Regions from separate parts of the Alcaligenes sp. NLF5-7 genome, predicted to be linked through region 2. Evidence: predicted binding sites of a transcription regulator. Region 2 holds the regulator's gene; each other region holds the start of a gene.
What was found. Region 2 encodes NrdR, which represses ribonucleotide reductase genes. Its sites were predicted from a motif close to CACNANATNTNGTG; they were not measured.
Positions count from the first base shown of each region.

Region 1: a site for NrdR is predicted at 3,360-3,373, ahead of MID00_RS06700 (ribonucleoside triphosphate reductase). Genes of this name have one in related genera too.
Region 3: a site for NrdR is predicted at 4,555-4,568, ahead of nrdA (class 1a ribonucleoside-diphosphate reductase subunit alpha). Genes of this name have one in related genera too.

Region 1 is NZ_CP100755.1:1,422,104-1,429,435, forward strand. Features, by position in the region: gene trpE (anthranilate synthase component I) at 1-46, shown strand, start outside; gene MID00_RS06680 (aminodeoxychorismate/anthranilate synthase component II) at 85-648, shown strand; gene trpD (anthranilate phosphoribosyltransferase) at 652-1,686, shown strand; gene trpC (indole-3-glycerol phosphate synthase TrpC) at 1,683-2,483, shown strand; gene MID00_RS06695 (HIT family protein) at 2,480-2,938, shown strand; gene MID00_RS06700 (ribonucleoside triphosphate reductase) at 3,418-5,262, shown strand; gene nrdD (anaerobic ribonucleoside-triphosphate reductase) at 5,438-5,620, shown strand; gene MID00_RS06710 (anaerobic ribonucleoside-triphosphate reductase activating protein) at 5,639-6,388, shown strand; gene MID00_RS06715 (SCP2 domain-containing protein) at 6,394-6,891, opposite strand; gene MID00_RS06720 (U32 family peptidase) at 6,907-7,332, opposite strand, start outside.
Region 2 is NZ_CP100755.1:2,447,243-2,454,574, forward strand. Features, by position in the region: gene MID00_RS11245 (M23 family metallopeptidase) at 1-461, opposite strand, end outside; gene tyrS (tyrosine--tRNA ligase) at 704-1,930, shown strand; gene MID00_RS11255 (YbhB/YbcL family Raf kinase inhibitor-like protein) at 1,950-2,585, shown strand; gene glyA (serine hydroxymethyltransferase) at 2,769-4,019, shown strand; gene nrdR (transcriptional regulator NrdR) at 4,056-4,517, shown strand; gene ribD (bifunctional diaminohydroxyphosphoribosylaminopyrimidine deaminase/5-amino-6-(5-phosphoribosylamino)uracil reductase RibD) at 4,522-5,670, shown strand; tRNA gene MID00_RS11275 (tRNA-Ser) at 5,811-5,901, shown strand; gene MID00_RS11280 (GlxA family transcriptional regulator) at 6,045-7,028, opposite strand; gene MID00_RS11285 (hypothetical protein) at 7,195-7,332, shown strand, end outside.
Region 3 is NZ_CP100755.1:748,705-756,036, reverse strand. Features, by position in the region: gene MID00_RS03560 (ClcB-like voltage-gated chloride channel protein) at 1-1,446, shown strand, start outside; gene MID00_RS03555 (hypothetical protein) at 1,468-2,604, shown strand; gene recQ (DNA helicase RecQ) at 2,614-4,440, shown strand; gene nrdA (class 1a ribonucleoside-diphosphate reductase subunit alpha) at 4,639-6,918, shown strand; gene nrdB (class Ia ribonucleoside-diphosphate reductase subunit beta) at 6,937-7,332, shown strand, end outside.

The DNA.
Region 1 (7,332 bases), 1.0 Mb from region 2:
CCGCGCTGCCGAACAAGTGCAATTCGGTCTGGACGAGCCTATTTAATCGCCCCACTGCCATCCTTTTTTTGCCGGAGAATTCCCATGCTGTTCATGCTCGATAACTATGACTCGTTTACCTATAACCTGGTCCAGTACTTTGGAGAACTGGGTCAGGAAGTAGTGGTACGACGCAACGATCAAGTCACACTTGAAGAAATTGAAGCCTTGAATCCCAGCCATCTGTGCGTCTCGCCCGGCCCCAAATCCCCTGCAGACGCGGGCCTGTCGGTTGCACTGATCCAGCACTTTTCCGGCAAGCTACCGATTCTGGGCGTCTGCCTGGGTCATCAAGCAATCGGACATGCTTTTGGTGCGCGCATTATCCGTGCGCAGCAAATCATGCATGGGAAAGTCTCCCCTATTACTCACCAGGGCACGGACGTATTCAGCAACTTGCCCTCGCCCTTTAACGTCACCCGTTATCACTCCCTGGCCATCGAGCGCGACAGCCTGCCCGACTGCCTGGAAGTAACCGCCCAAACCGAAGACGGCGAGATCATGGGTGTCCGTCACCGCGAATTGCCTATTTATGGCGTGCAGTTTCACCCCGAGTCGGTGCTAAGCGAGCATGGCCACGCCTTACTGAAGAACTTTCTGGACCTTTAAATCATGAACACCATCACTCCTACCGAAGCACTGGTGCGCTGTATCGAACACCGGGAAATCTTCCACGACGAAATGCTGCATTTGATGCGCATGCTGATGCGCGGCGAAATGTCGCCTCAGATCGCGGCTGCCTTGCTGATGGGCCTGCGCGTGAAAAAAGAAAGCGTGGGTGAAATTTCTGCCGCCGCCCAGGTGATGCGCGAATTTGCCACCCCCGTCATTACGCCTAACCCGGACGAACTGCTGGATATGTGCGGTACAGGTGGCGACGGCTCCAATACCTTCAATATCTCAACCGCTTCCATGTTTGTGGCCGCCTCCGTAGGGGTGAAAGTAGCCAAGCACGGCAACCGCAGTGCGTCTTCCTCGTCCGGCAGTGCAGACGTGCTGGAAGCCCTAGGCGTGAACCTGACCTTCTCGCCCGAGCAAGTGGCCGACAGCATTGCCGAAACCAATATCGGCTTCATGTTCGCCCCCGCTCACCACGGAGCCATGAAAAACGTGGCTGCCGTCCGCAAAGAGCTGGGCGTGCGCACTATTTTCAACATTCTGGGCCCGCTGACCAATCCTGCCGGTGCGACCAACCAGCTGATGGGCGTCTTCCACCCCGACCTGGTCGGTATTCAGGTGCGCGTAATGCAACGCTTGGGGGCCAAGCACGTGCTGATCGTGCACGGCAAGGATGGTATGGATGAGGCCTCTCTGGGTGCGGCCACCCTGGTGGGCGAACTGAAAGACGGTCAGGTGCGGGAATACGAAATTCACCCCGAAGACTTTGGCATGGCCATGACCTCCAACCGCAGCATTCGCGTCTCCAGCAAGGAAGAATCTGCCGTGATGATTATGGAAGCCCTCAATAACCAAGAGGGTACGGCTCGTGATATCGTGGGCTTGAATGCTGGTTTGGCCATCTATGCTGCCAACCACGCCGACTCCATTGAACAAGGCCTGCGCATGGCTTTTGAGGCCATTGCCAACGGTGCCGCACGCGAAAAACTCGAACAATTCCGCGCTTATACAAGGAAGTTAAATCCATGAACGACATTCTGGCCAAGATCCTCGACACCAAAAGAGCTGAAGTCGTCACCGCCCGCCAACTGCGCAGCGAGTCCGATCTGCTGCGCGAAGCGAAGAACCGGAACGACCTGCGCGGCTTTGCCAGCGCCATTGAAGACAAGATTGCTCAAGGCAAGCCTGCCATTATTGCGGAAGTCAAAAAGGCCTCCCCGTCCAAGGGTGTGATCCGTGCCGACTTCAACCCGACTGAGATTGCCTCCAGCTACGCCGCCCACGGGGCGGCCTGCCTGTCGGTCCTGACCGATATCCAGTATTTCCAGGGTTCCTACGACCACCTGCGCCAGGCCCGTGCAGTATGCGCACTGCCCGTACTGCGCAAAGACTTCATTATTGACCCCTATCAGATCATCCATGCCCGAGCCATGGGTGCCGACTGCATCTTGCTGATCGTCGCCGCGCTGGAGAAGGATCAGCTGATGGAGTACGAAGAAATGGCCCACGAACTGGGCATGGACGTACTGGTTGAAGTACATGACCGCGCCGAGCTGGATATTGCCTTGCAAATGAAGACCAGCCTGCTGGGCATCAATAACCGCAATCTGCGCACCTTTGAAACCAGCACCCAGAACACGCTGGACCTGCTGCCCTTTATCCCCAGCGAAAAACGCGTTGTCACCGAAAGCGGTATTCACACCATTGAAGATGTGGCCCTGATGCGCGAGAACCAGGTGCAAGCCTTCCTGGTCGGTGAGGCCTTCATGCGTGAACCTGATCCAGGCGTTGCCTTGCAGAACCTGTTCTTCGGTCAGCCTGCATGAGCACCCACGCTTGCCCCCTGTGTGCCTTGAAACCCGATCAATTGCTATGGTCGGGTGCAGGGCTGCAGGTATTGGCCGTCACGGACAGCCCGTTTCCCGGCTATACACGGATAATCTGGCAAGATCATGTGGCTGAAATGACAGACCTGTCTGAAGAACAACGGCAGCACATCATGGCAGCCGTATATGTGGTTGAGCAGACTCAGCGTGAACAACTGGGAGTCGCCAAGATCAATCTGGCTCAATTCGGAAATCAGGTGCCGCATCTGCATTGGCACATCATCCCTCGCTGGAAGGACGACCCTTTCTTTCCGGACTCTGCCTGGTCACCCGCCCCCACACGCACCGAAGAGCAGAAACAAAGCTGGGCTTCCCACGAGGAACGCCTGCTTGAACAAGTCAGCCAGTATCAGCAGGCACTTTGTATTGCGCTAAAAGCACGATTCAAGCACTAAACCCGCTATTCAAGTCCTGCTATTAAAGAAATACCCGCTGGCCTGTAAAAAGTCAGCGGGTATTTTTTTGCCTCCCGGAAAAGAGACGGCGCACTGTAACAGACAAGTACACCGCTTATCCGTGGAGCCCGCTACAGTGCGACTCCACCGGCAGGAGCCAAGCTGCTGTTGTGCTACTTGCACGCAACCCACATAAACAGCTTGCTTGCTTGCTTGCTTGCTTGCTTGCATAGCATGGCCATAGCCAACTCTTTATACCTGGCAGCATGACCACCTCGACTTCACAAATCTCCACCTACGAACGATCAGAGTAAGGAGTGCCCAACGACTTCTTTCCGACAACCCCCTTGACCCAGTCACTTCGAGCACAAAATTAACCTAGATCAAGCCTGGACGACAATCGCCTAGCCCCTTCAAAAACCACCATATATAGTGTCGTGAATCCTAAAAATCACTATATATAGGTTCTGGTGAAAAATATGGCTACCCAGGAAACTGCCTCGCGTCCAGCTGCTCAGCTGGACATCATCCGTTCCATTACTGAATATCTGGACCGCCAGGACTGGCGCGTGCAAGCCAATGCCAACCAGGGCTACTCGCTGGGCGGTCTGATTCTGAACAGCTCGGGCAAGATGATTGCCAACTACTGGCTCAGCCACGTTTACCCCGAAGCAATCGGCCAGGCACACCGTCAGGCCGACCTGCACATCCACGATCTGGACATGCTCTCTGGCTACTGCGCCGGCTGGTCCTTGCGCACTTTCCTGAACGAAGGGCTCAATGGCGTACCCGGAAAGATTGAATCCGGCCCACCGCGGCATCTAAGCAGTGCGGTCGGTCAGGTCGTCAATTTCCTGGGCACCCTGCAGAACGAATGGGCCGGAGCCCAGGCCTTCAGCTCCTTTGATACCTATATGGCGCCCTTCATCCGCAAGGACGGCCTGAGCTACAAACAGGTGCGCCAATGCATGCAGGAGCTGATCTACAACCTGAACGTACCCTCACGCTGGGGGACGCAGACGCCCTTTACCAATCTGACCTTTGATTGGGTTTGCCCCGAAGACCTGCGCGAGCAAGTGCCGCAAATCGGTGGCGAAGAAATGCCGTTTTGCTACGGGGATCTGCAGGCCGAAATGGACATGATCAACCAGGCCTATATCGAAGTCATGAGCGAGGGTGATGCCCGTGGCCGTGCCTTCACCTTCCCGATTCCCACCTACAACATCACCCGGGATTTTGACTGGCACAGCCCGAATGCCGAGCGCCTGTTTGCCATGACGGCCAAATATGGCCTGCCCTACTTCCAGAACTTCATTAACTCCGAGCTGGAACCCAATATGATCCGCTCCATGTGCTGCCGCCTGCAGCTGGATCTGCGCGAGCTGCTCAAACGCGGTAATGGCTTGTTTGGCTCTGCCGAGCAAACCGGCTCCCTGGGAGTGGTCACCCTGAACTGCGCCCGCTTGGGGTATCTGTATCAAGGCGATGGAGCTGGTCTGTTTGCCCGTTTGGATGAGCTGCTGGAAATGGGTCGTGACAGCCTGGAAATCAAGCGCACGGTGATCCAGCAACATATGGACCAAGGGCTGTTTCCCTACACACGCCGCTATTTAGGCACCTTGCGTAATCACTTCTCCACGCTGGGAGTTAACGGCATTAACGAGATGATCCGCAACTTTACCCAGGACAAGCAGAATCTTTGCACGCCGTGGGGGCACCGCTTTGCCTTGCGTTTGCTGGATCACATTCGGGAGCGCATGGTGGAGTTTCAGGAAAGTACCGGCCACCTGTACAACCTGGAAGCCACCCCTGCCGAGGGCACCACTTACCGCTTTGCCAAAGAAGATCGCGCCCGCTGGCCCGACATTCTGCAAGCAGGGACCGAGCAAATGCCCTACTACACTAATTCCTCACAGCTGCCGGTGGGCTTTACTGAAGACCCCTTCGAGGCATTGGAGCGACAAGACGAGCTGCAAGGCAAATACACCGGCGGCACCGTGCTGCACCTCTATATGACCGAAGCACTGTCCAGCACTGATGCCTGCCGCAATCTGGTGCAACGAGCCTTGAACCGTTTTTCCTTGCCTTACATCACCGTTACGCCCACATTTTCTATCTGCCCCAAGCACGGCTATCTGTCTGGAAAACATGAGTTTTGCCCGCATTGCGACAGCGAATTGCTGGCCAACAAGTTAGCTCAAGCTCGGGCCGAGGCTGACGTTCAAAACGAAGTTATCGCGGACACGTCAACGCCGTCGTCGACACCGACACCGACACCGACACCGACACCGACACCGACACCGACACCGACACCAGTCCATTAAAGCCGATCTCTTCAAGCCAACTTTTTACCACGACAGGCTAAACCCAATCCACTTGGCTCAACTAAAACCAGGCTTTTAGTTGTCCTCAGCCTTTATCTACAACCAGCCTCTTGGCACACACCCAGGCTAGTCACATCCGCATAGCGTGACGGCCCTTTTTTCCAAGGAGTTATTCATGAACACCGACACCATCACTCTTCAAGATTCCGAACGCCAGCCTTGCGAAATTTGGACACGCGTCATGGGCTATCACCGTCCCATGTCGTCTTTCAATATTGGCAAGCAAGGTGAGTTTCATGAGCGACGCTACTTCACCGAAGCCAGCGCCTGCGCAAGCAATACCGTCCCCACCCGATAAACAGCCCGGTCAAATTCCATGACTTACGCCACGCGCCATCTTTACCCGGCCACGCCTGCCCACAAAGTGGCATTGAAAGTGGGTGGCTGCGCCCCTTTCTCGGCTACGGATTACCCCGGCCAATTAGCCGCTGTCATCTTTGTGCAAGGCTGCCCCTGGCGCTGTGGCTACTGCCACAACCCCCACCTGCAAGAGCGCACACCAGACAGTGCTATTGATTGGAACGCCTTGCTGGACTTTCTGAATCGCCGCGTCGGCCTGCTGGATGCCGTCGTCTTTAGCGGCGGCGAGCCCACACTGGACCCGGCCCTGGGCTCCGCCATCCGCGCGGTGCGCAGGCTGGGTTTCAAAATCGGTTTACACACCGCAGGCACACATCCGGCCAGACTGCTGGAAATCCTGCCTTGGGTGGACTGGATAGGCCTGGATATCAAGGCAGAGTTCAGTCACTACGACGCCATTACTCAACGCAGCAATAGTGCCGCTGCGCCCTTACGCAGTTTGCAGTTGCTGCTGAACGAAGACGTTCTGTTTGAGTGCCGCAGCACTATTCATCCCCAGCTGCACAGTCCCGCCTCGGTACAAGCTTTGGGACAACACCTGCATGAGCTGGGCGTCCAGCGCTATGCCGTGCAGATTTTCCGCACACAAGGCTGTGATGATGATTTCCTGAATGAAACTGGGCAGGCTTTGCAGGCCTACCCGGGAGCGGAAGTTTTGGAAAACCTCCAGAAGCTGTTTCCGCACTTTGAAGTGCGACGCTCTTAATTGTCTCAGGAAGAAGCGGGGGTGCGTATCGGGCGGCGCAGCACATCCTGTAAAGCTGCTTTACCCTGTTTAAGCACTGCACGCGGATGCAGAATATCGGGGTCCAAGGCGTCCAGGGTGTTTTTCACCATCAGACCCAATTCGGTATCACCCTCAATCGACAGACGTCGATTAAAGAACAAGGTATCCGGATCTTCCTGCCGCTGCAAAAGCTGATAAAAAGCCCAAAGATCCGCTTTCAGAGTCAAATCCGGACGTTGTACGCGTGCCGACAGAGGATAAAAAGCCCCTTGGCGCCACGTATAGTCAAACGCTAAGCCGGCATCCGCCACCTGTATGCGTAAAGCTCGCCCTTCCAACCGTTCCGCAATGTCAGCCGGCAAGTGCGGACGCATCAGCACGTTCAAGCCCGTACAAAACAAGCGGGAGCCGGGCCACGGAGGTAATCGGCTTAAAACACCCGCCACAACAGCGGGTAAACGGGGAGTCGTTATTTCATTCATTCTTCCATCCCTCCCTTAAAAACGCTCTGACACCGGCGACACCCATTCCAAACCGGGGCGACCATGCCAGAAACCGTTGCAGGCCTTAGCGGGCAGTAAAGGCAGCATATCCTCGTGGGCATCCCTTGCCTGAATACGCCCCTGAATCACGTCATTAAACAAATGCACGACCGCATCCATATGCTGAGATTGCGGACTCAAACGCAGCATATTCACACCCAAATCGCGCAAATCCTGTACCTGCTCCAGTAAGGTGTACACCCAGGCGGATTGAGTCTGGATACCGTTAATCGTCAGAAAACCCTGCCCTTCACGGGTTTCCAGCAGCAAGCCATCGGGATAGTCCATGCACACGTACTGGCAATTGTCCTTGGGCAGATTGCGGTTACGCGCCGCAAAGCAACGGGCCGAGAAAGCCAGGGGCAAACGCCCGAAGGCAAA
Region 2 (7,332 bases):
CCTTGGCCGGACTGATCGGAGTAGGGAGTATGACGGTAGCGCAGCCACTGCAAATTGCCATTGGCATCCAATGCGGCTTGTACGGTACGGCCAGGGTAAAGCTTGTAGATGGAGCGCGCTTTCTTGTCATGCGTCAGAAATTGCAGCAGGCCCTCTTCACTGACTTCCATGCGCTGGAGCAGGGCGGACAAGGTGTCGCCACGGCGGATGCGGGTTTCAGTAATGTAGGCTTGCTGGTCCTGGGCCTGCAGCACGGTCAGGTCCGATGGCAGGGTCAAGGCGGTGCGGGCTTGGTAAATCTGGGGTTCCGGGCTGCTGGGCATCACCACGGCAAGTGCACCGGCGGCTACAAAAGAGCCAAGGGCAAGCGTGATCAAACCGGCACGGATAAAAAGGGCTCGGGCGGACCGAGGCTGGTGGATGTTGAGGTGGGAGGAGGAGCGTTTCCCTTTGCTGAACATAAAACCAGAACCTTGTTGGACGTACGGTTTACCGTCCACCCGGCTGGCAGGCGGAGGTCAGTTGTACTGGGCGGACAGAACATTCCAGCCCTGGCGATCTGACCTGCGCGGGAATGATAAAATAATTTGGTTTACGAAACCTTGCTCAATTCTTAAGCACGTCTCGCAATAGCAGGCTATCCTAGCGCATTAGGCTTAATTTTTCGAGCATTTTTACTCATTAGTTTGTCACCAGATTTGTTATGTCATCCCCCTCAGAGCCCCTTTCTCCAGAAGTCCTGGCTGATTTAGCCATCGTCAAACGCGGCTGCGACGAATTGCTCGTCGAATCCGAGTTTGCCCGCAAACTGGCGCGCAGCCATGCAACAGGACAGCCGCTGCGTATCAAGCTGGGTCTGGACCCCACGGCTCCCGACATTCACCTGGGGCACACAGTGGTGCTCAACAAGATGCGCCAGCTGCAGGATTTGGGGCATACCGTCATCTTTTTGATTGGCGACTTCACTTCCACCATTGGTGATCCCAGCGGCCGCAACACGACTCGTCCGCCCCTGACGCCCGAGCAGGTCATTGCCAACGCCAAGACCTACTACGATCAGGCTGCGCTGGTTCTGGACCCTGCCCGTACCGAAGTTCGCTACAACTCGGAATGGTGCGACAAGCTCGGTTCGCGCGGCATGATTCAACTGGCTTCGCGTTATACCGTGGCTCGCATGATGGAGCGTGATGATTTCACCAAGCGCTTCAAGGCGAATCAGCCTATTTCGGTGCACGAGTTTTTGTATCCTTTGCTGCAAGGCTACGATTCGGTTCAATTGAAAGCGGACGTGGAATTGGGCGGTACCGACCAGAAATTCAATTTGCTGGTGGGGCGTGAATTGCAAAAAGAATATGGTCAGGAACAGCAATGTATTTTGACCATGCCATTGCTGGTGGGTTTGGACGGCGTAGAAAAAATGTCCAAATCCAAAGGCAATTACATTGGTATCAGTGAAACGCCGGACTCCATGTTCGGCAAGTTGATGTCCATCTCCGATACCTTGATGTGGCGTTACTTCGAGCTGTTGTCGTTCCGTAGTCTGGAAGACATCGCCGGTCTGCAAAAGCAGATTGAAGAAGGCCGTAACCCACGTGAAGTCAAAGTGGAGCTGGCACAGGAGATCGTCACACGTTTCCACAGTGCCCAGGCCGCCGAGCAGGCACTGGAAACATTTGATGCCCGTTTCCGTCGTGGCGAAATGCCCGAAGACATGCCCGAGGTAACCGTGGCCGGTGAACTGGCCTTGCTGCGTGTCTTGCGCGAAGCAGGTCTGGTTGCTTCCGGCAGCGAAGCCCAGCGCAATGTGGAGCAGGGCGGCGTGCGCATCAATGGCGAACGTGTGGACGATAAAGGTTTGCAACTGGAGCCGGGCAGCTATGTGCTGCAAGTGGGCAAGCGCAAGTTTGCGCGAGTCACTTTGACCGGCTGATTGATTGTGGAGGTCTGCAATGAAACTGCGTAGTGATTCTTTTCAAGATCAGAGCGTGATTCCCGAGCGTCTGGCGTTTTGCCGTTACGACGCGCAATCGAGAGTCGCCTTGGCCGGTAACGCCAATCCGCATCTGGAATGGTCCGATGTTCCCGAGCAGACCCAATCCTTTGTGGTTATTTGCCACGACCCCGATGTCCCCAGTAAACCGGACGATGTGAACCAGGATGGGCGCGAGGTACCGGCGGATTTGCCACGGGTGGATTTCTTTCATTGGGTCTTGATCAACATCTCGCCCGAACTGCGTAGCCTGGCAGAAGGCTCTTATTCCAAGGGCATCACGCCACGCGGTAAAGCCGGTCCACTGGCTCTGGACGATACGCGCCAGGGCGTGAACGACTTTACCAACTGGTTTGCCAGCGACCGCGACATGAATGGTGATTACTTCGGCTACGACGGCCCGTGCCCTCCGTGGAACGATGCTTTGCCGCACCGTTATGTCTTTACGGTTTATGCCCTGGATATTGCCGAGCTGCCTTTGGAAGGTCGCTTCAATGGCCAGGACGTGTTGCGCGCCATGGAAGGTCATATTCTGGGTCGTGCATCCCTGACCGGTATGTATACCCTGAATCCCCGTTTGATCCAGCAATCCTGATTCCCCAGGGCGGACTGTTTGAGTTTTTTTCATATTCTCTTGAGTCCGCCTGCCGCCGCCTTACTTATTTCCATGTTTTTTGGGGTTTCTGCCACCAGAGACGTTTGTCTCGGTGGTTTGACGCGCTTCCGCGCTAAAATGTTGCTTTCTTAGTTTGCTACCACTTTATCCTTAGGAACCCTCATGTTTGACCGTTCTGCGACTCTTGACAAAGTTGACCCCGATCTTTGGGCTGCGATTCAAAGCGAAGATGTGCGCCAGGAGCAGCACATCGAGCTGATCGCCTCGGAAAACTACACCAGCCCCGCCGTGATGCAGGCCCAGGGCACACAACTGACCAACAAATACGCGGAAGGTTATCCTGGCAAGCGCTACTACGGCGGTTGCGAGTTCGTGGACGTGGTCGAGCAACTGGCTATTGACCGTCTGAAAGAGCTGTTCGGTGCAGAAGCCGCCAACGTGCAGCCCAACTCCGGTTCGCAAGCCAACCAGGGCGTGTACATGGCTGTGCTCAAGCCCGGTGATACCGTTCTGGGCATGAGTCTGGCAGAAGGTGGTCACTTGACCCACGGTTCCCCCGTGAACGCATCGGGCAAGCTGTACAACTTCGTATCCTACGGTCTGGACGAGAACGAAGAGCTGGACTACGACGAGCTGGAGCGCCTGGCCAAAGAGCACAAGCCCAAGCTGATCGTGGGTGGTGCCTCGGCTTACGCCCTGCGCATCGACTTCGAACGCATGGCTCGTATTGCTCATGAAAACGGCGCCTTGCTGATGATCGACATTGCCCACTACGCCGGTCTGGTTGCTGGTGGTGCTTACCCCAACCCCGTGCCTCACGCTGACTTCGTGACTTCTACGACTCACAAGTCCCTGCGTGGTCCTCGTGGTGGCGTCATCATGATGAAGGCCGAACACGAAAAAGCCATCAACTCGGCTATTTTCCCCGGCATTCAAGGCGGCCCACTGATCCACGTGATCGCTGGTAAGGCTGTTGCGTTCAAGGAAGCTCTGGCTCCCGAGTTCAAGACCTACGCTGCTCAAGTTGTGAAGAACGCTGACGTTCTGGCCCGCACTCTGGTTGAGCGCGGTCTGCGTATCGTGTCCGGTCGCACCGAAAGCCACGTCATGCTGGTAGACCTGCGTCCCAAGGGCATCACCGGTAAAGTGGCTGAAGAAGCACTGGGCAAGGCTCACATCACGGTCAACAAGAACGCCATTCCTAACGACCCCGAGAAGCCATTTGTCACCAGCGGCGTGCGTTTGGGTACTCCTGCCATGACCACTCGCGGCTTTAAAGAAGCCGAAGCGGAATTGACGGCGCACCTGATTGCTGATGTACTGGACAACCCTCACGACGAAGCCGTTTTGGCGGACGTTCGTCGCCGTGTACACGAGCTGACTGCCAAGTTGCCCGTTTACTCCTCCAAGTAATCCAGCCGGAGCGGGCCGTGAGGCCCGCGATCTTGAATGAAGTGTCCGTTCTGCCACCATGCCGATACCCAGGTGATCGACTCTCGAATCACCGAAGAAGGCGACGCCATACGGCGACGTCGTAAATGCTCGGCCTGTGAACGGCGCTTCACGACTTACGAGCGTGCCGAGCTGAGCCTGCCGGTTGTGGCCAAGCGCAATGGCACTCGTATGGATTTTGATCCCGCACGTTTGCGGGCGAGCATGGGCGTTGCACTGCGCAAGCGTTCCATCCCCATGGCTCAGGTCGATGCCGCTGTGCAGCGTATCGAAGAAAAACTTCAACTGACTGGCGAGCGCGAAGTCTCCTCCGAGACCATAGGCGAGCTGGTCATGGCCGAGCTCAAGCAGTTGGACCAGGTGGCCTATGTGCGCTTTGCCTCGGTCTACAAGAGCTTTAAAGACATCCGCGAGTTCGTAGAGGCGATCGACGAAATGAACGATCCCGACCGCGGCTAAGGCTATGGTCGAGCAAGAAGACGTCATCTGGATGCGGCAAGCCCTGGAGCTGGCCGAGAAATCCCTTTATATCAGTGCCCCCAACCCGCGAGTCGCCTGCCTGATCGTGCGCGATGGCCAATTATTGGCGTCGGGTTCAACACAGCAAGCGGGTGGCCCCCACGCAGAAGTGATGGCCTTGCGCCAAGCCAAAGAGCGCGGCGTCAGTGTGGCCGGTGCGACCTTTTACGTCACCCTGGAGCCTTGCAGTCACCACGGGCGAACCCCTCCTTGTGCCGATGCGCTGATCAAAGCAGGCGCTGGGCGTGTTGTCTTTTCCATGTACGACCCCAACCCCTTGGTGGCTGGCAACGGCGTTTCACGCTTGCGTCAGGCGGGTATTATCGTAGATGGCCCCTTGTGCGTAGAGCAGGCGCTGGCGATCAACGCCGGTTTCTTTGCCCGCATGACACGTGGGCGTCCCTGGTTGTGGATGAAGATGGCCGCTTCGCTGGATGGCCGCAGTGCCTTGCCGGACGGTCGCTCTCAATGGATTACCGGGCCGCAGGCTCGTGACGACGGTCACCACTGGCGCGCCCGCAGTTGCGTCGTGCTGACAGGCATCGGAACCGTGCATGCCGATAATCCCTTAATGAATGTGCGTGCGGTTTCTACGCCGCGTCCCCCGATCAAGGCTGTGCTGGATACGCATTTACGCATGGACCCGAAAGCTGCCTTGCTGGACGGCACGCCGTGCTGGGTATTCAGTCACCGTCGTGATCCCGAGCTGGAGGCGGAGCTGGCAGATCGAAATGCACAGGTTATTCCCATGCCCTTGCACGAAGGTCAGGTGGATGTCCGTGCCGTTCTGGACTGGATGACAGATCAACAGATCAATGAAGTCCATGCAGAAGCCGGTGCTCGCCTTTCCGGTGCCTTGATTGATGCGGGTGTAGTGGACCAATTACTGATGTACCTGGCCCCCAAGATCCTGGGGCAGGGACGAGGCGTGGCCGATATTACCGAACTGGCCGGGCTGGACGATGTAGAGCCGTTTGAATTTACCGATGTGCGCTTGCTGGGTGCCGACCTGCGCGTCCTGGCGCGCCAGCGCGATCATTGGGAAGCCTTGCTGCGAGCGGTGGGTGGAGCTTATCCGCCGGACTCGGAATAAGCTGTTTGTCCGCTTTACTGTTTAGTTGCTACTAATTAGCCGAAGAAAGAATTTGAGCACTTGCGTTACAAGGATAAGTGCTGCTATTATTATGGACTTGGCGTTAGCAGCTTCAAATTGCTTGGCCAAAAGAACAGTTAGGACAGGTGGCCGAGTGGTTGAAGGCGCACGCCTGGAAAGCGTGTATACGTTTATAGCGTATCGGGGGTTCGAATCCCCCTCTGTCCGCCAGAATTCAAAAGCCCCCGCACAGCAATGTGTGGGGGCTTTTTTCTTGGCTGCGTTTTACAGAGTCGGTGAAATTAATAATTCATTTGTAGTCAGGCTCTGCGTCGTCGTTGCAAAAAAGGTCGCTGACCGGGAACCGCGCAAGATCAGCGCAGGCCTTGAGAGTCTTGCCTTTGCTTATCTCGCCATTTTGAGGGAGGAAGTGTTTCGTGTTGCCGCCAGGCGGCTCGAAATGATTGCAAGCTGGCAAAACCGCAATGCTCAGCAATTCGCTCAATAGACCAGTCGGTATCCATGAATAATTGGCGCGATCTGTCCAGCCGCATGATCTGTTGGTACTGCTTCAGACTGATGCCGCATTCTTTCATGAACAGGCGGCTCAGATGCCTGTAGCTGACTGAAAATTTTGCTGATAAGGATTCGTTGAGCGGGGTTTGAACCGTCTGCTGTGCCAACCAGTCTTGCACTTCATGAATCAAGGGATGTTGGTGATTGCGATAACTCAGATGGACGCTTAACTGCGGGTCTGCTTCCAGACGACGAAACTGAATCAGATTTTCGCGCGCGATACGTGCGCTGATTGCGCTGCCGAAATACTGGGTGATCAGGTGCAATGCCAGATCTATTCCTGCAGAAACGCCAGCTGAGGTAGAGATAGGACCATCCTGCACAAGGATGCGTTTGCTGATAACCCGTGCTTGTGGCGCAAGTTGTTGCAGGGTCTTGAGGTGATTGTGATGTGTCGTGCAGAGGCGACCATCCAGCAGTCCTGCTTGTGCCAGCAGCACAGCGCCTGTGCAAACGCTGGCGATCACTATTCCCGACGGTAGCTTGCCCCCGATATCACGTAGCCATTGCGTCACTTGTTGCTGTGCCGGCGTTGCGGGGAGTTCGGCCTGGATTTTGCTTCCGACTACGACAACGACATCTCCTGCGATCAGACGCTTGGGAAGAGGAGCAATCGCGCTTAGAAAAATCCCCTGGTAGCTTTTGATGTGGGATTCCGGCCCGACACACTGGATCTTGATGTCGGCTATATCCAGTTCTGTTAGAGAAGCAAAAATCTGCATAGGCCCTCCCAGATCCAGGATGTGCATCTGGGGAAGGACGACAAAGAAAATCCGTTTCATGTGTTATTCGGATGAATCATTGATTTGATTTAGCGATGTTATCGCTTTTTATTCCTTTTTCTTAATGGTGTTTTCTTTTCTATTTATGTCCTGAAACAGTCTGGAGCCTGGATGGTCGAGAATTTACGATAAACAAGAAATTTTTACATCGAAAGGATTTGTCCTCGTGGCGGAAGAATCAAGAGTCATTGAGCTTCATTGGAATCCCGCTTTTACGGGAGCAACGGGGGCCGGGGTGCTGGAGCGTATCAATATGACGGTCGCTGATAAGGGCACGCTGGGGTTTGCCTCTGAGCTGTCGGGA
Region 3 (7,332 bases), 1.7 Mb from region 2:
GATGGCCGCTTGTCCATTCGCCAGGGGCTGCTGCGATCCTTGTCGTCCTTGATGACGGTGGCCTCGGGCGGCTCGATTGGCCGCGAAGGGGCGATGGTGCATCTGGCCTCCTTGTCCGCTTCCGCGATTGGCCGCTTCACCTTGTTTGGTGAAGCCCGTCTGCGCCTGCTGGTGGCCTGTGGCGCCGCAGCCGGTGTAGCTGCCGCTTATGGCGCCCCGATCGCCGGTGCCGTGTTTGTGGCCGAGATTGTGCTGGGCACCATGACCATGAGCAGCTTTGGCCCCCTGTTGATGGCGGCTGTCAGTGCTCACCTGACCATGCGTATGCTGGGTGGTTATCATGCCCCTTACGAAATGACGAATGTTCAGGCCGTTGCGGGTTGGGACATCTTGCCCTTTCTGGTCCTGGGTGTGCTGATTGGTCTGGCTGCACCCGCTTTCCTGAAATTGTTGAATCTGTTCCGTACCCTGTTCAAGCGTACTGGCCTGGGTTTGCCTTTGCGCTTGGCTTTGGGTGGTTTGTTGCTGGGACTTTTGCTGATTGTCATGCCGCGCGTGGCGGGTAATGGCTTTAGCGTAGTGTCCTCCATGCTGCACAGCGACTGGGCCTGGTACAGCGTGCTGCTTATCCTGGCGTTCAAGGTTCTGGCCACAGGGCTGACAGTTGGTTCGGGCGCTGTCGGCGGTGTGTTTACCCCCGCCATCTTTGTGGGCGCGGCCTTCGGTACCTTGTTTGGTCAACTGACTTTGCTGATCTTGCCAGGTCTGGATTTACCGTTGTACTTGTTCACCTTGGTGGGCATGGGCGCGTTTCTGGGGGCCGCCACCAGCGCTCCCTTCATGGCCATACTGATGTTGTTTGAAATGACGTTGAGCTATCAGTTGGTGCTGCCCTTGATTGTGGCCTGTGTCATGGCTTATTTTGTGTCCCGTGGTGTGGCCGAGGTCGCCATGTATGAAGTCACCCTGGTGCGCGAGCGCGATGCCTTGCTGCGCCACAAGTTGCGTCACACCACCTTGGCCGAGCTGGTACGTCCGGCTGATACCGTCGTCAGCACCACCACCCAGATGCGTGATGCCTTGCAGATGTTTCTGGACTACCCCGTGCGCTATTTGTATGTGGTGAACGAGGAGCAAGTTTATCAAGGTGTGATTGCTCAGCCTGACCTGACTCGAATGTTGTTGGACGACAACGCTGCCCAGGAGCGTGTGGTGGGCGATATTCTGCGCATGGATTTCGTCAAGACGCTCTACCCGAATATGAGTCTGGACGAGGCTCAGGAACACTTTGTGAGCTTTGCCGGGGAGCGTCTGCCTGTATTGAATGGTGACGGCTCGGGCCGTCTGATTGGTGTAGTCTATAAGTCTGCTGTGCTGGAAAAATACTCCGCCATCAAACGCTCCCTGGATGCGAGCGGCGAAGTGATGCTGGATGCCCGGCGCTAAACTCTTTTTGTGACATAAATCATGCGTACAAAAGCTTGCCAGCGAGGCTTGGCAGGCGGGCTGTTGGTCGGTCTTGCCATGCTGTTCGCTGTTCCATTGGCCACCGCTCAAAATCGTGTTGGGCTGGAGAATTTGTCTGCTACCCGCGTGTATGGCGTGGATGAGGCGCAGGCCATCCCGGCCCAGGAGCTCCCGCCCGTGGAGCCATTTTTTGATGCTACGCAGTGGCATCGCCAAGGAGATCAGGACCTGCTCAGTCCAGCGGCCTCCATGGATTACACATTTTCCGATTTCAGTCTGAGCGGTGCCAGCACCGCCAGTCTGGCGCGCTCCATCCAATATAGTCAGCAGTCCTCTCCAATTTGGAGTGCCCGCTGGTTGAGCAGCGCGCCCGACCAGGTCTGGCAGTTTGGCGAGCGCAACTGGCGCTATGTGAATGAAGACGGGCTGCAACTGACCCTGGGCAATGACACGGTTACCGCACCGGACTGGGCGCGGCCCGTGGAACTGGGCGGTATCAATATCACTCAGCAGTTCGAGCAGGGCCCGGCCGGGCCATGGCGCTATGCCCTGGCCGTTGGCGCGCTGGACATGACGGGCAAGCAGGATAACGGGGATCTTGTGTATGGCTCTTCGGCTGGCAGCTTGATGCTCAGTACCGATGTCACCAGTCGTACCAGTATTGATACCCAGATGGAAAGCGCTCGTGATTTTGGGCTGACCGGTCTGGGTGCAACCTATCGATCGCCGGACTTTGGCGTGTGGCAAGCCAGCGTGGCCAAAGCTTCCCATGCGGTGGGGCAGGGGTGGCGATATCAGGCAGCCTACGGCCTGGATGTGCTGGATGATTTGCACCTGCAGTGGCAGGGTGAACGCTACCAGGACAATTTTCTGGATTTGAGCCGTTACCAGGGCATGAAGGTGGATGCGGCCAGCAGTCGGCAGATTGTCGGTCTGTCCGTGCCCCTGCGCCGCTGGGGTGAAGTGAAGACTCAGTACGAGGTGCAGCAGGTAGTTGCCGGCGGGGAGAACCGCTACCTTGGGGTCACGCAGCAGTTCTGGTACAGTCCCCACCTTAGGGTGGGTTTGCAAGCTCGCCGTCATCTGGAAAGTCGTCAGTCGAACATCGCGCTGCGTTTTTCTATTCCGATTTTTTAAGCAGGCGGCATGGCCCAGTCAGCACTTGAGGTTCTTCAGGAAGTTTTTGGTTATGACAGTTTTCGTGGTTCTCAGCACGAGATTATCGAGACCCTGATCCAAGGCGGCGACGCCCTGGTCTTGATGCCCACCGGCGGCGGCAAGTCGCTCTGTTACCAGATTCCTGCTTTGGTGAGACCCGGCACCGGCGTGGTAGTGTCTCCCCTGATTGCCTTGATGCAGGATCAGGTGGACGCCCTCAACGAGTTGGGCGTTAACGCGGCGTATCTGAATTCCACCCAGGATTGGCAAACTGCCCGCGAGGTCGAGCGCGAATTTCTGACGGGGCAGTTGGATCTGCTCTATGTGGCTCCCGAACGTTTGCTGACAGACCGCTGCCTGGATTTGCTGGCACGCGGCCAGATTTCCCTGTTTGCCATTGACGAAGCCCACTGCGTATCGCAATGGGGTCACGATTTTCGCCCTGAATATCTGGGTCTGGATTTGCTGGCCCAGCGTTGGCCAGGTGTGCCACGGGTTGCCTTGACCGCTACCGCCACTCAGTTGACGCGGGTAGAAATTGCCCAGCGCCTGAAGCTGGAGGATGCCCGGCATTTTGTTGCCAGTTTTGATCGTCCCAATATTTGCTACCGCATCATTGAAAAGAACGAGGTGCGCAAGCAGCTCTTGAGTTTCATTCAGGAAGAGCACTCCGGAGATGCGGGGATTGTGTATTGTCTGTCGCGCTCGCGCGTGGAAGACACGGCCGAGTTCCTGTGCAAGAACGGTATTCATGCCTTGCCCTATCATGCAGGACTGGACGCGCAGCAGCGCGCCATCAACCAGGCTCGCTTCCTTCGAGAAGAAGGGGTGGTCATGGTGGCGACCATTGCTTTTGGCATGGGCGTCAATAAACCGGATGTGCGTTTTGTAGCCCACATTGACCTGCCCAAATCGGTAGAAGGGTATTACCAGGAAACCGGGCGGGCAGGGCGCGATGGCGAAGTGGCCACGGCCTGGCTGGCCTATGGCCTGCAGGACGTGGTGCAATTGCACCGCATGATTAACCAGTCGCAAGGCGATGCGGCACACCGACGCCAGCAGGGACAGGCGCTGGATGCCATGTTGGGCCTTTGCGAAACCATTTCCTGCCGTCGCCAGCGCTTGCTGGCGTATTTTGACCAGCAAATAGAACCTTGCGGTAACTGCGACACCTGTCTGGAAGCGCCAGAAGCCTGGGATGGCACAGTGGCGGCGCAGAAAATGCTCTCCACCATCTATAGATTATGGCGTGAGCGCGGTCAGCGCTTCGGGGCCGGGCACCTGATCGACATCCTGCTGGGCAAGCTGACGGATCGTGTCAAAGAGCACGAGCACGACAAGCTGACCGTCTTTGGTGTGGGCAAGGATTTGACCGATCAAGCCTGGCGCGGAGTGCTGCGCCAGTTGCTGGCGCATAGCTTGGTCACGGTGGACCCGGAGGGCTACGGCACCTTGTTGCTGACCGAGGCCAGCCGCGAAGTGCTGAAAGGGGAGCGCACCCTGATGTTGCGGCGCGAAACCGTAACACGCGGACCGGCTGCACACCGAGTAAAAGGTCAGGCGCCTGCCGGACCTGCTCTTGAACCCGATCAACAAAGACGATTCGAGGCTTTGCGCGCCTGGCGTGCGGCCACCGCACGCGAACATGGTGTGCCAGCCTATGTCATTTTCCATGATGCTACTTTGCGCGAAGTGGCCATTCGCTGCCCTAGTTCAGAGGCTGATCTGGAGCCGATTACAGGCATAGGCGTACGCAAAAGAGAGGCCTATGGCGAGGCTTTGCTGCGCTGCGTTCAAGAGCTCCAGACGCAATAGGAAATTGTTAGCAGAGCAAAGATTAGTTGCATTTTTATGCGCTGAATCTGCTCTGCAGTCGCAAAACCGCTATTCGCTCAATCCGCTATATGTAGTAGAATGACGCCAATATCACACTATATATGGTGTGCATCAACTGACGCTGGCGGCTGCAAAAGCCGCGTCTTCCGTCAATCACCCCCGATTTCAGAGACTGACATGCAATCAACCGAACAGCTAATGGTCACCAAACGAGATGGCCGTACAGAACCTATTAACCTCGACAAGATTCACCGAGTGGTTGATTGGGCCGCTGAAGGTCTGAGTAATGTGTCCGTCTCCCAAGTAGAGCTGCGCTCTCACATTCAGTTCTATAACGGCATTCGCACTAGCGACATCCATGAAACCATCATCAAGTCGGCTGCGGATCTGATCTCCGAAGATACGCCTGACTACCAATATCTGGCTGCCCGTCTGGCGATTTTCCATCTGCGCAAAATCGCTTTTGGTCAGTTTGAACCTCCAAGCCTGTTCGATCACGTGACCTTGCAAACCAAGGAAGGTCGCTACGATCCGCATCTGCTGCAAGACTACACGCGCGCCGAGTTCGATGAGCTGGATGCTCATCTGGATCACTGGCGTGACATGAACTTCTCCTACGGTGCCGTCAAGCAGCTGGAAGGCAAGTATCTGATTCAAAACCGCGTGACCAAGCGCATCTACGAAAGCCCCCAGTTCCTGTACATACTGGTGGCCATGTGTCTGTTCGCCCGTTACCCAGCCGACACACGTCTGAGCTTTATCAAACGTTTCTACGACGCGGTATCGCAATTCAAGATTTCCTTGCCTACGCCCATCATGGCTGGCGTGCGCACACCCACCCGTCAGTTCAGCTCTTGCGTGCTGATCGAATGTGACGACAGCCTGGACAGCATCAATGCTACGACCAGCGCCATTGTTCGTTACGTATCGCAGCGCGCCGGTATCGGTATCAATGGTGGCCGCATTCGCGCCGTCGGCAGCGAAATTCGCGGCGGAGAGGCTCAGCACACCGGCTGCCTGCCTTTCTTCAAGATGTTCCAGGCGGCTGTGAAGTCCTGCTCGCAAGGCGGCGTGCGTGGTGGTGCGGCAACCTTGTTCTACCCCATGTGGCACCTGGAAGTGGAAACACTGCTGGTTCTGAAGAACAACCGCGGTGTGGAAGAAAACCGTATCCGTCACCTGGACTACGGTGTTCAGATCAACCGCTTGCTGTACCAACGCTTGATCAAGGGCAGCCATATCACGCTGTTCTCGCCGCACGACGTGCCCGGCCTGTACGAAGCTTTCTTTGCCGACCAGGACGAGTTCGAGCGTCTGTACGAGATGTACGAGCAAGATCCTGCCATCCGCAAGCGCAGCCTGCCTGCCGTGGAGCTGTTCTCCCTTCTGATGCAAGAGCGTGCCAGCACTGGCCGTATCTACATTCAGAACGTGGACCACTGCAACACGCACAGCCCATTCCAGGCCGACCGCGCTCCCGTGCGCCAGTCCAACCTGTGCATGGAAATTGCTCTGCCCACCAAGCCTTTGAACGATCTGAACGATCCCGAAGGCGAAATCGCGCTGTGCACGCTGTCGGCTTTCAACCTGGGTGCTCTGGAGTCCCTGGACGAGCTGGACGGTCTGGCTGAACTGATTGTTCGCGCTCTGGATGCTTTGCTGGACTATCAGGACTACCCGGTCAAGGCTGCGCTGAACGCAACCAACAAGCGTCGCTCCCTGGGCGTTGGCGTCATCAACTACGCTTACTACCTGGCCAAGAACGGCACCCGTTACTCCGACCCGGCAGCGTTGGGCCTGACCCACCGTACCTTTGAAGCCATCCAGTACTACCTGCTGAAGGCTTCGGTACAGTTGTCGCGTGAATACGGTCCTTGCGATGCCTTTGACGAAACAACCTATGCCAAGGGTCTGCTGCCTACCGACACCTACAAGAAAGATGTGGACGGTATCTGCAACGAGCCGCTGCACCTGGATTGGGAAGCCTTGCGTGCTGATATCGTCAAGCACGGTCTGCGCAACTCCACCCTGACCGCCTTGATGCCTTCGGAAACTTCCAGCCAGATTGCCAATGCCACCAACGGTATTGAGCCTCCGCGTGGTCTGGTATCCGTCAAGCAGTCCAAGGACGGTATCTTGCGTCAGGTGGTGCCTGAATTTGAAAAATATAAGGATCAGTACGAGTTGCTGTGGCAAATGCCTGGTAACGACGACTACCTGAAGTTGGTTGGCGTGATGCAGAAGTTCGTTGACCAGTCGATCTCTGCGAACACCAACTATGACCCACAGCGGTTCGAGGGTGGTCGCGTACCGATGAAGCAACTGCTCAAGGACTTGCTGCTGGCCTACAAATACGGTGTGAAGACCTTGTACTACCACAACACCCGCGACGGTGCCGATGATTCGCATGGCGAAGTAGAGGATGACGGTTGCGCAGGCGGCGCGTGCAAGATCTAAGCAAGGGTAAATAGCATCATGACTACCTATAGTACTTTTTCCAAAACGGATAACGACCAGCTCAAAGAACCCATGTTCTTTGGGCAGCCGGTTAACGTGGCTCGCTACGATCAGCAAAAATATCCGATTTTTGAAAAGCTGATTGAAAAGCAGTTGTCTTTCTTCTGGCGTCCAGAAGAAGTGGACATCACCCAGGATCGAATCGATTACCAGAACCTGCCTGACCACGAAAAGCATATTTTCATCAGCAACCTGAAATATCAGACCTTGCTGGATTCCATTCAGGGTCGCAGCCCCAACGTGGCCTTCCTGCCTCTGGTATCGATTCCGGAGCTGGAAACCTGGATTGAAACCTGGGCTTTCTCCGAGACGATTCACTCGCGTTCGTACACGCACATCATTCGCAATATTGCC